Regions from separate parts of the Pseudoalteromonas sp. Z9A5 genome, predicted to be linked through region 2. Evidence: predicted binding sites of a transcription regulator. Region 2 holds the regulator's gene; each other region holds the start of a gene.
What was found. The regulator FliA, encoded in region 2, starts transcription of late flagellar genes. The targets are predictions, from matches to a motif close to CTAAAGNTNNNNNNNNNNNNGCCGATA.
Positions count from the first base shown of each region.

Region 1: GQR56_RS19140 (DUF5610 domain-containing protein) is a predicted target of FliA. The motif match lies at 1,196-1,222, and genes of this name have one in related genera.
Region 3: pomA (flagellar motor protein PomA) is a predicted target of FliA. The motif match lies at 1,425-1,451, and genes of this name have one in related genera.

Region 1 covers NZ_WTLC01000052.1:1,715-5,002, forward strand. The annotation lists gene GQR56_RS19140 (DUF5610 domain-containing protein) at 27-1,166, opposite strand; gene trmA (tRNA (uridine(54)-C5)-methyltransferase TrmA) at 1,329-2,426, shown strand; gene GQR56_RS19150 (thiol:disulfide interchange protein DsbA/DsbL) at 2,497-3,135, opposite strand; gene GQR56_RS19155 (thiol:disulfide interchange protein DsbA/DsbL) at 3,152-3,288, opposite strand, start outside.
Region 2 covers NZ_WTLC01000002.1:48,448-51,735, reverse strand. The annotation lists gene GQR56_RS01775 (protein phosphatase CheZ) at 1-629, opposite strand, end outside; gene cheY (chemotaxis response regulator CheY) at 646-1,029, opposite strand; gene GQR56_RS01765 (RNA polymerase sigma factor FliA) at 1,069-1,779, opposite strand; gene GQR56_RS01760 (MinD/ParA family protein) at 1,806-2,666, opposite strand; gene flhF (flagellar biosynthesis protein FlhF) at 2,659-3,288, opposite strand, start outside.
Region 3 covers NZ_WTLC01000023.1:67,083-70,370, reverse strand. The annotation lists gene GQR56_RS13020 (flagellar motor protein MotB) at 1-595, opposite strand, end outside; gene pomA (flagellar motor protein PomA) at 598-1,365, opposite strand; gene GQR56_RS13010 (exodeoxyribonuclease VII small subunit) at 1,675-1,917, shown strand; gene ispA ((2E,6E)-farnesyl diphosphate synthase) at 1,921-2,808, shown strand; gene dxs (1-deoxy-D-xylulose-5-phosphate synthase) at 2,921-3,288, shown strand, end outside.

The DNA.
Region 1 (3,288 bases), on a different contig from region 2:
ATGAGGTATTTATAAAAGAAAGTAGTTTAACTTTGCGTGGTTTCTAAATCAGCAAGATCGTCGACCGCCGAATTTAACTGATTAAGGTTTTCGAACATAGACTTTGTGTAATCTACTAACTTATCTATTTGTTCCTGATCTTGATTTAACCATTGGAGAATGCCAGCTAGCTGATTTTGTAATCCAAGTTCACCCGCTTTTTCAAAAGCATTTTTAAGGTCGTCATTAAAAGGAGCTAAACCCTCTGCTATTTGTTTTTCTGGTGCTGGTTTATATTCTTCATAGCTTTTAACTGATGCTATTGTTTTTGTTTGACGTAAATCCATAGAAAAAGCCACCAGCTGATCGCTGTCTAAACTTAGCTCTTGCGCTTGTTCAAATGCTTCATCTAAATCACCACCAAAAAAGGTTTTACTTAAATCTTGTAAGTCTTCCATCATCGCATTAATAGCTTCTTGCTCTTGCTCATTTAAGTCACCATTAACCGACATCGAAAATGATACCTGTCGAGATTGCGATGATGAGCTTGCAAACGACTCGCCATTATTGTTTTGCTGATAGCCACTTGCCGACTGAGATTCAAATGCATCTGCAAAGCTAATACTTACCTCGTCACCTTCTGCGGTGGTAAATTTATACTCTGCATTACTCGTCATACTGACATATTGAGCCTGGCTTATATTTACGCTGGCAGGTTGTGGGTTAAATAACGACTCTTCAAACTTATCAAGCCCATTGTAAATACCCTCTTTAGACTTATTAATACCCTCTTCCATGTCGTTATTAAATACGCCCGTACCTTTGAGTTCATCAACAGCGTCGTCAATCCCTATTTGGACGCCTTTTCGCGCGTCGCCTAACATATCTTTGAGTTTTTCGTCATCAGCGCCGTTAGCTTTTGCTTTATTAACAGCACTACTTACGAAATCGAGTACATTTTTTACTATTTCATCAAAATCAAATAGTGGTTTGTCTGCTTTTTTTTCTGCGATAGGCAATCCAAGCTGCTCAGCCATTTTATCGCCAAGTACTTTTGCAGCCAACTCTCGACCACGTTGCTGATAGGTATCTTGAGGAGACGTAATTGTAGGTTGCTGTATATCAGCTTTATTATTGAATTTATTAATGTTGTTGTTTGGCGTAAAGCCATAATTACCTATTTTCATGATTCGTCTCCTAAGCGTGCGTAATTAATTATCGGCTATAACAATAAAAACTAAAGTACAATGTGCAATAAAACAGCATAAATGCTAGCCAAAACTAGACAAATACGCAGCGCTCCCTACAATAGCGCCGATAAACAGATCTTAGATAAGGTAGTAGTATTAATGGCAGTTATTAAAATAGATACCACACAGTACCAAGCACAGTTAAGTGAAAAAGAGCAGCGTATTAGTGCACAGTTTCAACGTTTTGGTGTGGAGCAACTAGAAGTATTTAGCTCAGAGCCAACTAACTACCGCCAACGTGCTGAATTTAGAGTATGGCACAACGGTGACGATCTGTTTCACATTATGTTTGATCAACAAACAAAAGAAAAAATCCGTGTTGATACGTTTGACCCAGCAGCGCCTCTAGTAGGTGAAATCATGCAGGTGATGATTGAGCATCTTAAGCCTTGTGAAATATTACGTCGTAAGTTATTTCAAATCGATTACCTATCAACGCTAAGCGGTGAAATTTTAGTAAGCTTGCTTTATCACAAACCACTTGATGATGAATGGTTAAGTGAAATTAAAGCACTGAAAGAAAAACTGAGTAGTAAATACAAAATTGACTTTATAGGTCGTGCTCGCAAACAAAAAGAAGTGCTGGGTGATGACTTTGTAACTGAGCGTTTAACAGTTAATGGTCAAGAGCTTATTTATCAACAAGTAGAAAATAGCTTTACTCAGCCTAATGCAAAAGTAAATATTAATATGCTGGAGTGGGCGCAAGATTTATGTAAGCCACTTAAAAATGATTTATTAGAACTGTATTGCGGTAACGGTAACTTTTCAATTGCGTTAGCGGGCTGTTTTAATAAAGTATTAGCAACAGAAATATCAAAATCATCTGTTCACTCTGCTCAATACAACATTGCTAAAAATAACGTAGAGAACCTAGATATTATTCGTATGTCGAGTGAAGAGTTTACTCAAGCAATGAATGGTGAACGTACTTTCTCTCGTTTGGATGGTATTGACCTTAAAAGCTATGACTGCCAAACCATATTAGTTGATCCTCCGCGCGCAGGCATGGATGAATTAACGTGTGACCTAGTCGCTAATTACGAAAGCATAATTTATATATCGTGTAATCCTGAAACCCTTGAGCGTGACCTTGATCACTTAACACGTACACATAATGTTAAGCGCTTTGCTATATTTGATCAGTTCCCTTACACACATCATATTGAGTCAGGTGTTTTCTTACAACGCAAATAATAAATACGCTTAGTAAACGTTACCCATAAAAAAAGCTCCTTGTAGGAGCTTTTTTTAGTTTTAGCTAAATTTATTTGTTAGCTAAATAGTTAATTAGTTCGCTAATATCTTCTGACTTATAAATACCAGACTCTTTACCAAGGTTTAACTTGTACTTACCATTTACGATAAAAGTAGGTACGCCACGAAGTGCCCCCTTATCTTTAAAGTAATCTTGGTCACGTTTCATTTTAGAGCTTAGCGTACGTACAGAAAAGCTTTTAAATAACTTATCAAACTTATCGCCATCAACGCCCTGCGCTACAAATATATCTTTTACATCTGCAAGCTCATTAAATTTAGCGCGCTTTGTATGAATATGATTAAAGATCGCAGAAATAATCTGATCTTTTTGCGGAAGTACTTCTGCAGTAGCAAGTGCTTGGCTCATCATCTGTTGATTCTCTGGGTCGCGTACACCTACAAAATCAACGTGGCTCTTTTTAAATTTAACGTTTTTATCAAGCGATGGCTTAAATTCAGTAATTAGCCCTTCCATGTTATTACATGCAGGACAGTAAAATGAGAAAAACTCTTTAACTTCCGGTTTTTTTGTTGCTCGCTCAGATACAACATCGTAATGCACACCTTCCTCAAAGGTTGCAGCAAAGCTTGTTGCCGCCATAGGAAGTAATACTGCAAGCAAACCTGCTTTAACTAATTTAATCATTTTTATACTCCTAAATTCATAGTGCTAATAAAAATGCCACTAACTCATCAAGTTCTTTTTGGTTTTTGATGGTATTGAGGTTTATTTTATATTTATCATTAACAATAAAAGTAGGTACGCCAGTAAGGGCACCTAATTTTGAATATTTATTTT
Region 2 (3,288 bases):
TCTATTGTGTCAGCAGTATTCACATCTTGCGCAGCAAAAGCTGTTAACAGATGGAGTAAGCTTTCTTCAACTTCTCTTACAAGCTCCATAACTCGACGAATAACTTGCCCTGTCAAATCTTGGTAATCTTGAGCCATGAGTATATTGGTCATTAAGCTTTGTAATTCATCAGTTTTATGATGAGAGTTATTCATAAACTTATCGATGCTGTGGCATAGTGTTTTAAATTCGCCAAGATCAATTTCGCGGCTCATTAAGCGATCCCATGTCGGTTTAATATGGGCCACTTCATTAGCTAACTCCTGAGCTATTGGTAACCCAGCTTCAACCGCATCCATTGTTTTATTAGCAGCGTTTTCTGTCATTTCTATAACATAATTAAGCCGCTTTTGAGCATCTGGAATAGCATCAGTTGTTATGTTGGTTAAACGCGTATCAAGCTCAAAACTTTTTAAAGCTTCGTGTAATTGACGAGTTAATTTTCCAACTTCAGCAAATATTTCTGACTGCTCTTTAGACGCGGTGTCTAAAATTAATTCATCGGCTTTATCTTGCTCACCATTTTCTAAAAAAACAACGAGCTGGCGAGCTTGTTCTAACGTTATTCGAGGCGCAGCAAGTGCTGACATAAGCCTCTCCCCTTCATTAACCTAAGCGTTCAAACACTTTTTCTAATTTTGTTTTCAATGTTCCAGCCGTAAATGGTTTAACAATATAACCATTAACACCAGCTTGAGCTGCAGCTATTATCTGTTCTTTCTTAGCTTCTGCAGTCACCATTAAAACAGGTAGGTGCTTTAGTTTATCATCAGCTCTAATCGCCCTTAAAAGGTCAATACCCTGCATTCCAGGCATATTCCAATCTGTAACTACAAAGTCAAATGATTGATTTTGTAGCATAGGTAAAGCAGTTGAGCCATCATCTGCTTCTTGAACATTAGTAAAGCCTAAGTCACGCAATAAATTTTTAATAATACGTCTCATTGTCGAAAAATCATCAACAACAAGAATTTTCATGTTTTTATCCAAAACATCCTCCGGTGAGGTCTTAACCTTGTTTACTTACTACTAGTTTATCCAGTCATTGATTTTTGCTTTGAGCTTAATCATCGCCTGACCATGTATCTGACTTACACGCGATTCACTTACATCGAGTATATGTCCAATCTCTTTTAAATTCATTTCATCGTTATAGTACAAAGAGAGTACCATCGCATCTCGCTCAGGCAATGACTTTATTGCACTTAACAATGATTCATTAAAGCGTTCATTTTTAACATTATTAAAGGGTTTGTCTAGCGTTAAATCTTGACCTGCTGGAGTGATAACATCGTCATCTATTCCCAAGTCTTCAATGCCTAAAATTTTACTTGAATTTACATCATTTAAAATATGATGGTACTCATTTAGCGAAATTTCAAGTTTTTCAGCAACTTCTGTATCTGTTGGCTCACGATTTAACGCTTTTTCTAATGTAGTAATAGTCTCGGCTACAAGGCGGCTTTTACGGTGTACTGAGCGAGGAGCCCAGTCACCGCGTCGCATTTCATCAAGCATTGCTCCACGAATACGAATACCTGCAAATGTTTCAAAGCTTGCACCTTTAGTAGCGTCAAAGTTTTTTGATGCCTCTATTAGACCAATCATGCCTGATTGAATTAAATCATCGAGCTGAACACTAGGAGGCAAGCGAGCAATTAAGTGACACGCCACTTTTTTGACAAGTGATGCATGCTTTTCAACAATCACATTTAAATTTTGTGTTGACTGATATCCCATAGCTCTATTTACCGATATTGTCATAATTAGCCGTTAACCAGCTTCTCAATAAAAAACTCTAAATGCCCAGAAGGTTGATTAGGTATAGGCCATTTTACAGCTTTCGTCGCGAGTGCTTTAAAAGCTAATGCCGCAGGTGAATTTGGAAATAATTCTACAATGACTTTTTGACGACGCGTTGCTTTACGCATATTTTCGTCATAAGGAACAATAGCCACCAGCTCCATAGACACATCTAAAAAGCGATCGGTTACTTTGGAAAGTTTTGCGAAGAGTTCGTGACCTTCGCGCATGCTGCGAACCATATTCGCAACAATCTTAAATTTATATACACCATGCTCACGACTTAAAACTTTAATAAGTGCGTATGCATCAGTGATCGATGTTGGTTCATCACAAACGACAACCATTACATCTTGTGCTGCACGTGAAAAGCTTAGCACCATATCTGAAATGCCGGCGGCAGTGTCTACAATTAATATATCAAATTCGGTATTTAATTCGCTAAAAGCACGAATAAGGCCAGCATGCTCTGATGGTGATAACTCAACCATACTTTGAGAGCCTGATGTTGCTGGTACTATTTTAATTCCGCCTGGACCTTCAACTAAAATCTCATCGAGTTCACATTCGCCAGATAATACGTGCGATAAATTACGTTCAACACGCAGTCCAAGCATCACATCACAGTTTGCTAAACCTAAGTCGGCATCAAGTACTAATACTCGATTTCCTTGCTGACCAAGTGCTATTGCGGTGTTAAGGGAAACATTTGTTTTACCTACACCACCTTTACCACCGGTCACAGCGATAACTTTTACGCCGTTGTTATTGTTTTGACTCATTTTGCGCAGGCCGCTTGCTTGATCTAATACTGTGTTAATCATACATCCCTACTGTGCTCGACGCCACTGATTGGTGTCTTGAATGTTGTGCTTTTATTCTTTTTAAATACAATTGCTCAGCTTTTTTTACTAGTTTTTCGGCATTTGCAACACGAATGTCTTCAGGAACTCGTTGACCATTAGTAAGATACCCTATTGGGAGGCGGTTTTGAATCGCAATACTAATAATCTCACCTAAACTTAAAGATTCGTCTAATTTAGTAAAAATACAACCACTTAACTGTACTTTTTTAAAATGCCTTACTGTTTCTTGCAATACGTTTATTTGTGCTGTTGCACTTAGTACAAGATAGCTACGAATATCAACACGCTGATTACGCATTAGCGTATTTAACTGCTCTGTTAAACGCAAGTCTCGTTGGCTCATACCTGCAGTATCTATTAATACTAGACGCTTATCTCGTAAATGATATAAAACTTCAGCTAATTCATTAGCATCTTTAACCTGCTTTACACCACAACCAATGATTCGACCATAAGTTGCAAGCTGTTCATATGCACCAATTCTGTATGTATCGGTGGTAATTAACGCAACTTTATCGGCACCGTATTTTTGTGCTCCTAAGGCTGCTAATTTAGCTACAGTTGTTGTTTTACCAACTCC
Region 3 (3,288 bases), on a different contig from region 2:
ACTTGGGTTGTAAAAACGCACTTCCTGAAGGAAACGAACCGTTTTCTCTAATACGGATAATTATTTGCTGCCCTAGCGATTCAAGTTCTATAGCACCATCAATAATTTGCTTTTCAAGCTGTTGTGCTATTTTTTTAACAAGCTCATTTGTTTGCTCTTGATCAGCAGATGCCGTTGCTTGTTCAGATGATTGCTCTTGAGATGTACTACGAGATTCACCACCACGTTTGTCACCACGCTGTTCTTGTCTTCCTCCGGCAGAGCTTTCATCACCGGCTTGAAATTCTAGCATTTGCTGAGTCATTTCTACTGTTTGCTGTTGAATAGTTTCTATTGGGGTGGGTTCTGGTTTCCCTGGTGTAAATTCCATTGCAATAACAGAGGTACCTTTAGGGATGTCTTTTACTTCTATTTTATTTTGTACACCAAAAGCAAACTTCATTGAGCCTGCTATTTGTTTAAATTTAAGTACATCCATCTCAGAAAACGCAAGCAAGAGTACAAAAAAGCACATTAGTAGCGACATCAAATCAGCAAACGTCCCCATCCACGCAGGTAGCCCTGGAGGTGGACATTTACACTCTTGCTCAGACATGGTTACTCCTCGGTATCTACTTTACGTTTTGATTCAGCTAGGTAGTTTTTCAAAATACCTTCAATTACTTTTGGATTTTGACCATCTTGAATACCTAGCACTGCATCTAAAATCAAACGCTGATTCATTGCCTCTTCATCTTTACGAAGCTCTAATTTAACTTGAATAGGGATAGCAACTACGTTTGCTAAAAATGCACCATATAAAGTTGTTAATAATGCTACTGCCATTGAAGGCCCTATTGATTTTGGATCGTCCATGTTTGATAACATAGCAACCAAACCTATCAAGGTACCAATCATTCCCATTGCAGGTGCAATATCGGCCATCGCTTTAAATAAGCCGGCACCCATTTCGTGACGGGTGGAAGTTAAAGTAATATCTTTTTGTAAAGTAGCTCTCACTACATCGGCATCGTGACCATCAACTAACATGTCGACACCTTTTCGCATAAACTGATTTGGTATTTCAGCTTCTTCAAGGGCTAAAAAACCGCCTTTTCGTGCAGAATCTGCAAGCTCAATTGCTTTATCAATTAGCTCTTCAGGTGATTCTATTTTAAACATGAAAGCTTTAGCGGCTACTTTACCTATACCAAAAAACTGTCCCATGGTGTAATTTGATAAAACTATGAATATAGATCCACCAAATACAATTACCACCGAAGGGGTATTGTAAAACATAGCCATTTCGCCACTACTACTCATAAACATCGACATGACAATTAAGCCAATTGCGCCAAGGATCCCTATAATGGTTGCTAAATCCACATTTCCTCCAAAGGTTTCATGCTGTAAGGCCTTATCATAAACTTTTATTATTAACTACTTATCGGCAACATATTGAATTGCTTAAGCCATTTGTGTAAAGAAACATAAAAAGAGCATTAAAGTATTAGTTTAATTAAAGGTACATTATTAATTACTTTAACTACAGCAATAGACCGCTATTAAGTCTTTATTAATGCACATAAAGGTAACATTTAATGCTAATAGACGAAAAAAACATATCATCCTTTGACCTAGTTTAGCATTCCCCCTAAAATTGGCTTCTAAATTTATCATGTAAGCTGAAATAATATGGCGACTAAAAAACCTGAAAACTTAAGTTTCGAACAAGCACTAGAAGAATTATCAACAATTGTTAGTGACATGGAACAAGGTGATTTATCGCTTGATCAGTCGTTAAAGCAATTTGAACGCGGAATTGCTTTGGCTAATGCTTCATCAGGTAAATTACAGCAAGCAGAACAAAAAGTATCAATTTTAATGGGAAGCGGCGAAAAGTCAGCACTTGCAAACTTTGACAACGATGTGGAATAAACGGTGAGCATTAAAGAACAAATAGAACATGCTCAAACTGATGTAGCTAATACGCTCAATCTTTATTTTGAACAACCGCTCGATAGTGAAAAAAAAATAAAAGAAGCTACACATTATAGCTTGTTCAATGGTGGGAAAAGACTGCGTCCATTTTTGGTTTACGCTACAGGTAAAATGCTCGGTGCAGAGAAAAGTGATTTAGATGTACTTGCCGCAGCAATTGAATGTATTCATAGCTACTCTTTAGTACATGATGATTTACCAGCTATGGATGATGATGATTTACGCCGAGGTAGACCAACATGTCATATAGTTTATGGCGAAGCTGAAGCTATTTTAGCTGGAGATGCGCTGCAAACATTAGCGTTTGAGCTAATCTCAAATCATAATTTTAAATGTAGCTCAAAAACACAAGTAAAAATGATAGCAAAACTTGCACATGCCTCTGGTTTAGAGGGTATGGTTGCCGGTCAAGGTTTAGATATTGCTGCAACCGACAAAGTGATTACAGTACAGCAACTTGAGCGTATTCATAAACTAAAAACGGGTGCATTAATTAATTGTGCAATTACCTTAGGTGCAATGTGTTCTCCAAATGTTAGCGAACAAACTTTAGATAACTTATCTGTTTTTGGGTATGCTATAGGGCTGGCCTTTCAAGTCCACGACGATATTTTGGATATTGAGGGCGATACTGTTACTTTAGGTAAGCCGCAAGGGTCAGATATTGCAGCCAATAAAGCGACATACCCCGCTTTATTGGGTATGCTTGGCGCTAAAGAAAAGGCGCAAAATTTAATACAACAAGCCCATGAAGCGTTAGCAAATATTGATGCTGACACAACACTTCTGGCGTCACTAGCAAATTACTTAATTGAGCGTGATCATTAAGCACCGCTTAAAAAGTATTGCACTTAGCACTGACATAATTACTGAACATTAATTGAATTTATACCGTATTTGTATAAGTTAATTGATGTTAGCGAAGGATATATAAAAAACCATGACACTTGATAGTAGCAAGTATCCATTACTTAATTTGGTTGACGAACCAGCCCAGTTACGCGATATAGCGCAAGATAAACTCCCAGAGTTTAGCAATGAGTTACGTGACTATTTACTCAACTCAGTATCGCAAAGTAGCGGTCATTTAGCGTCTGGTTTAGGTACGGTTGAACTTACCGTTGCCCTACATTATGTGTATAACACGCCCGATGACAGGTTAGTATGGGATGTGGGTCATCAAGCTTACCCGCATAAAATACTGACTGGTCGACGCGATTTAATGCACACGATTCGTCAAAAAGATGGCTTACACCCATTTCCATTTCGTGAAGAAAGTAAATACGACACGTTTAGCGTAGGTCATTC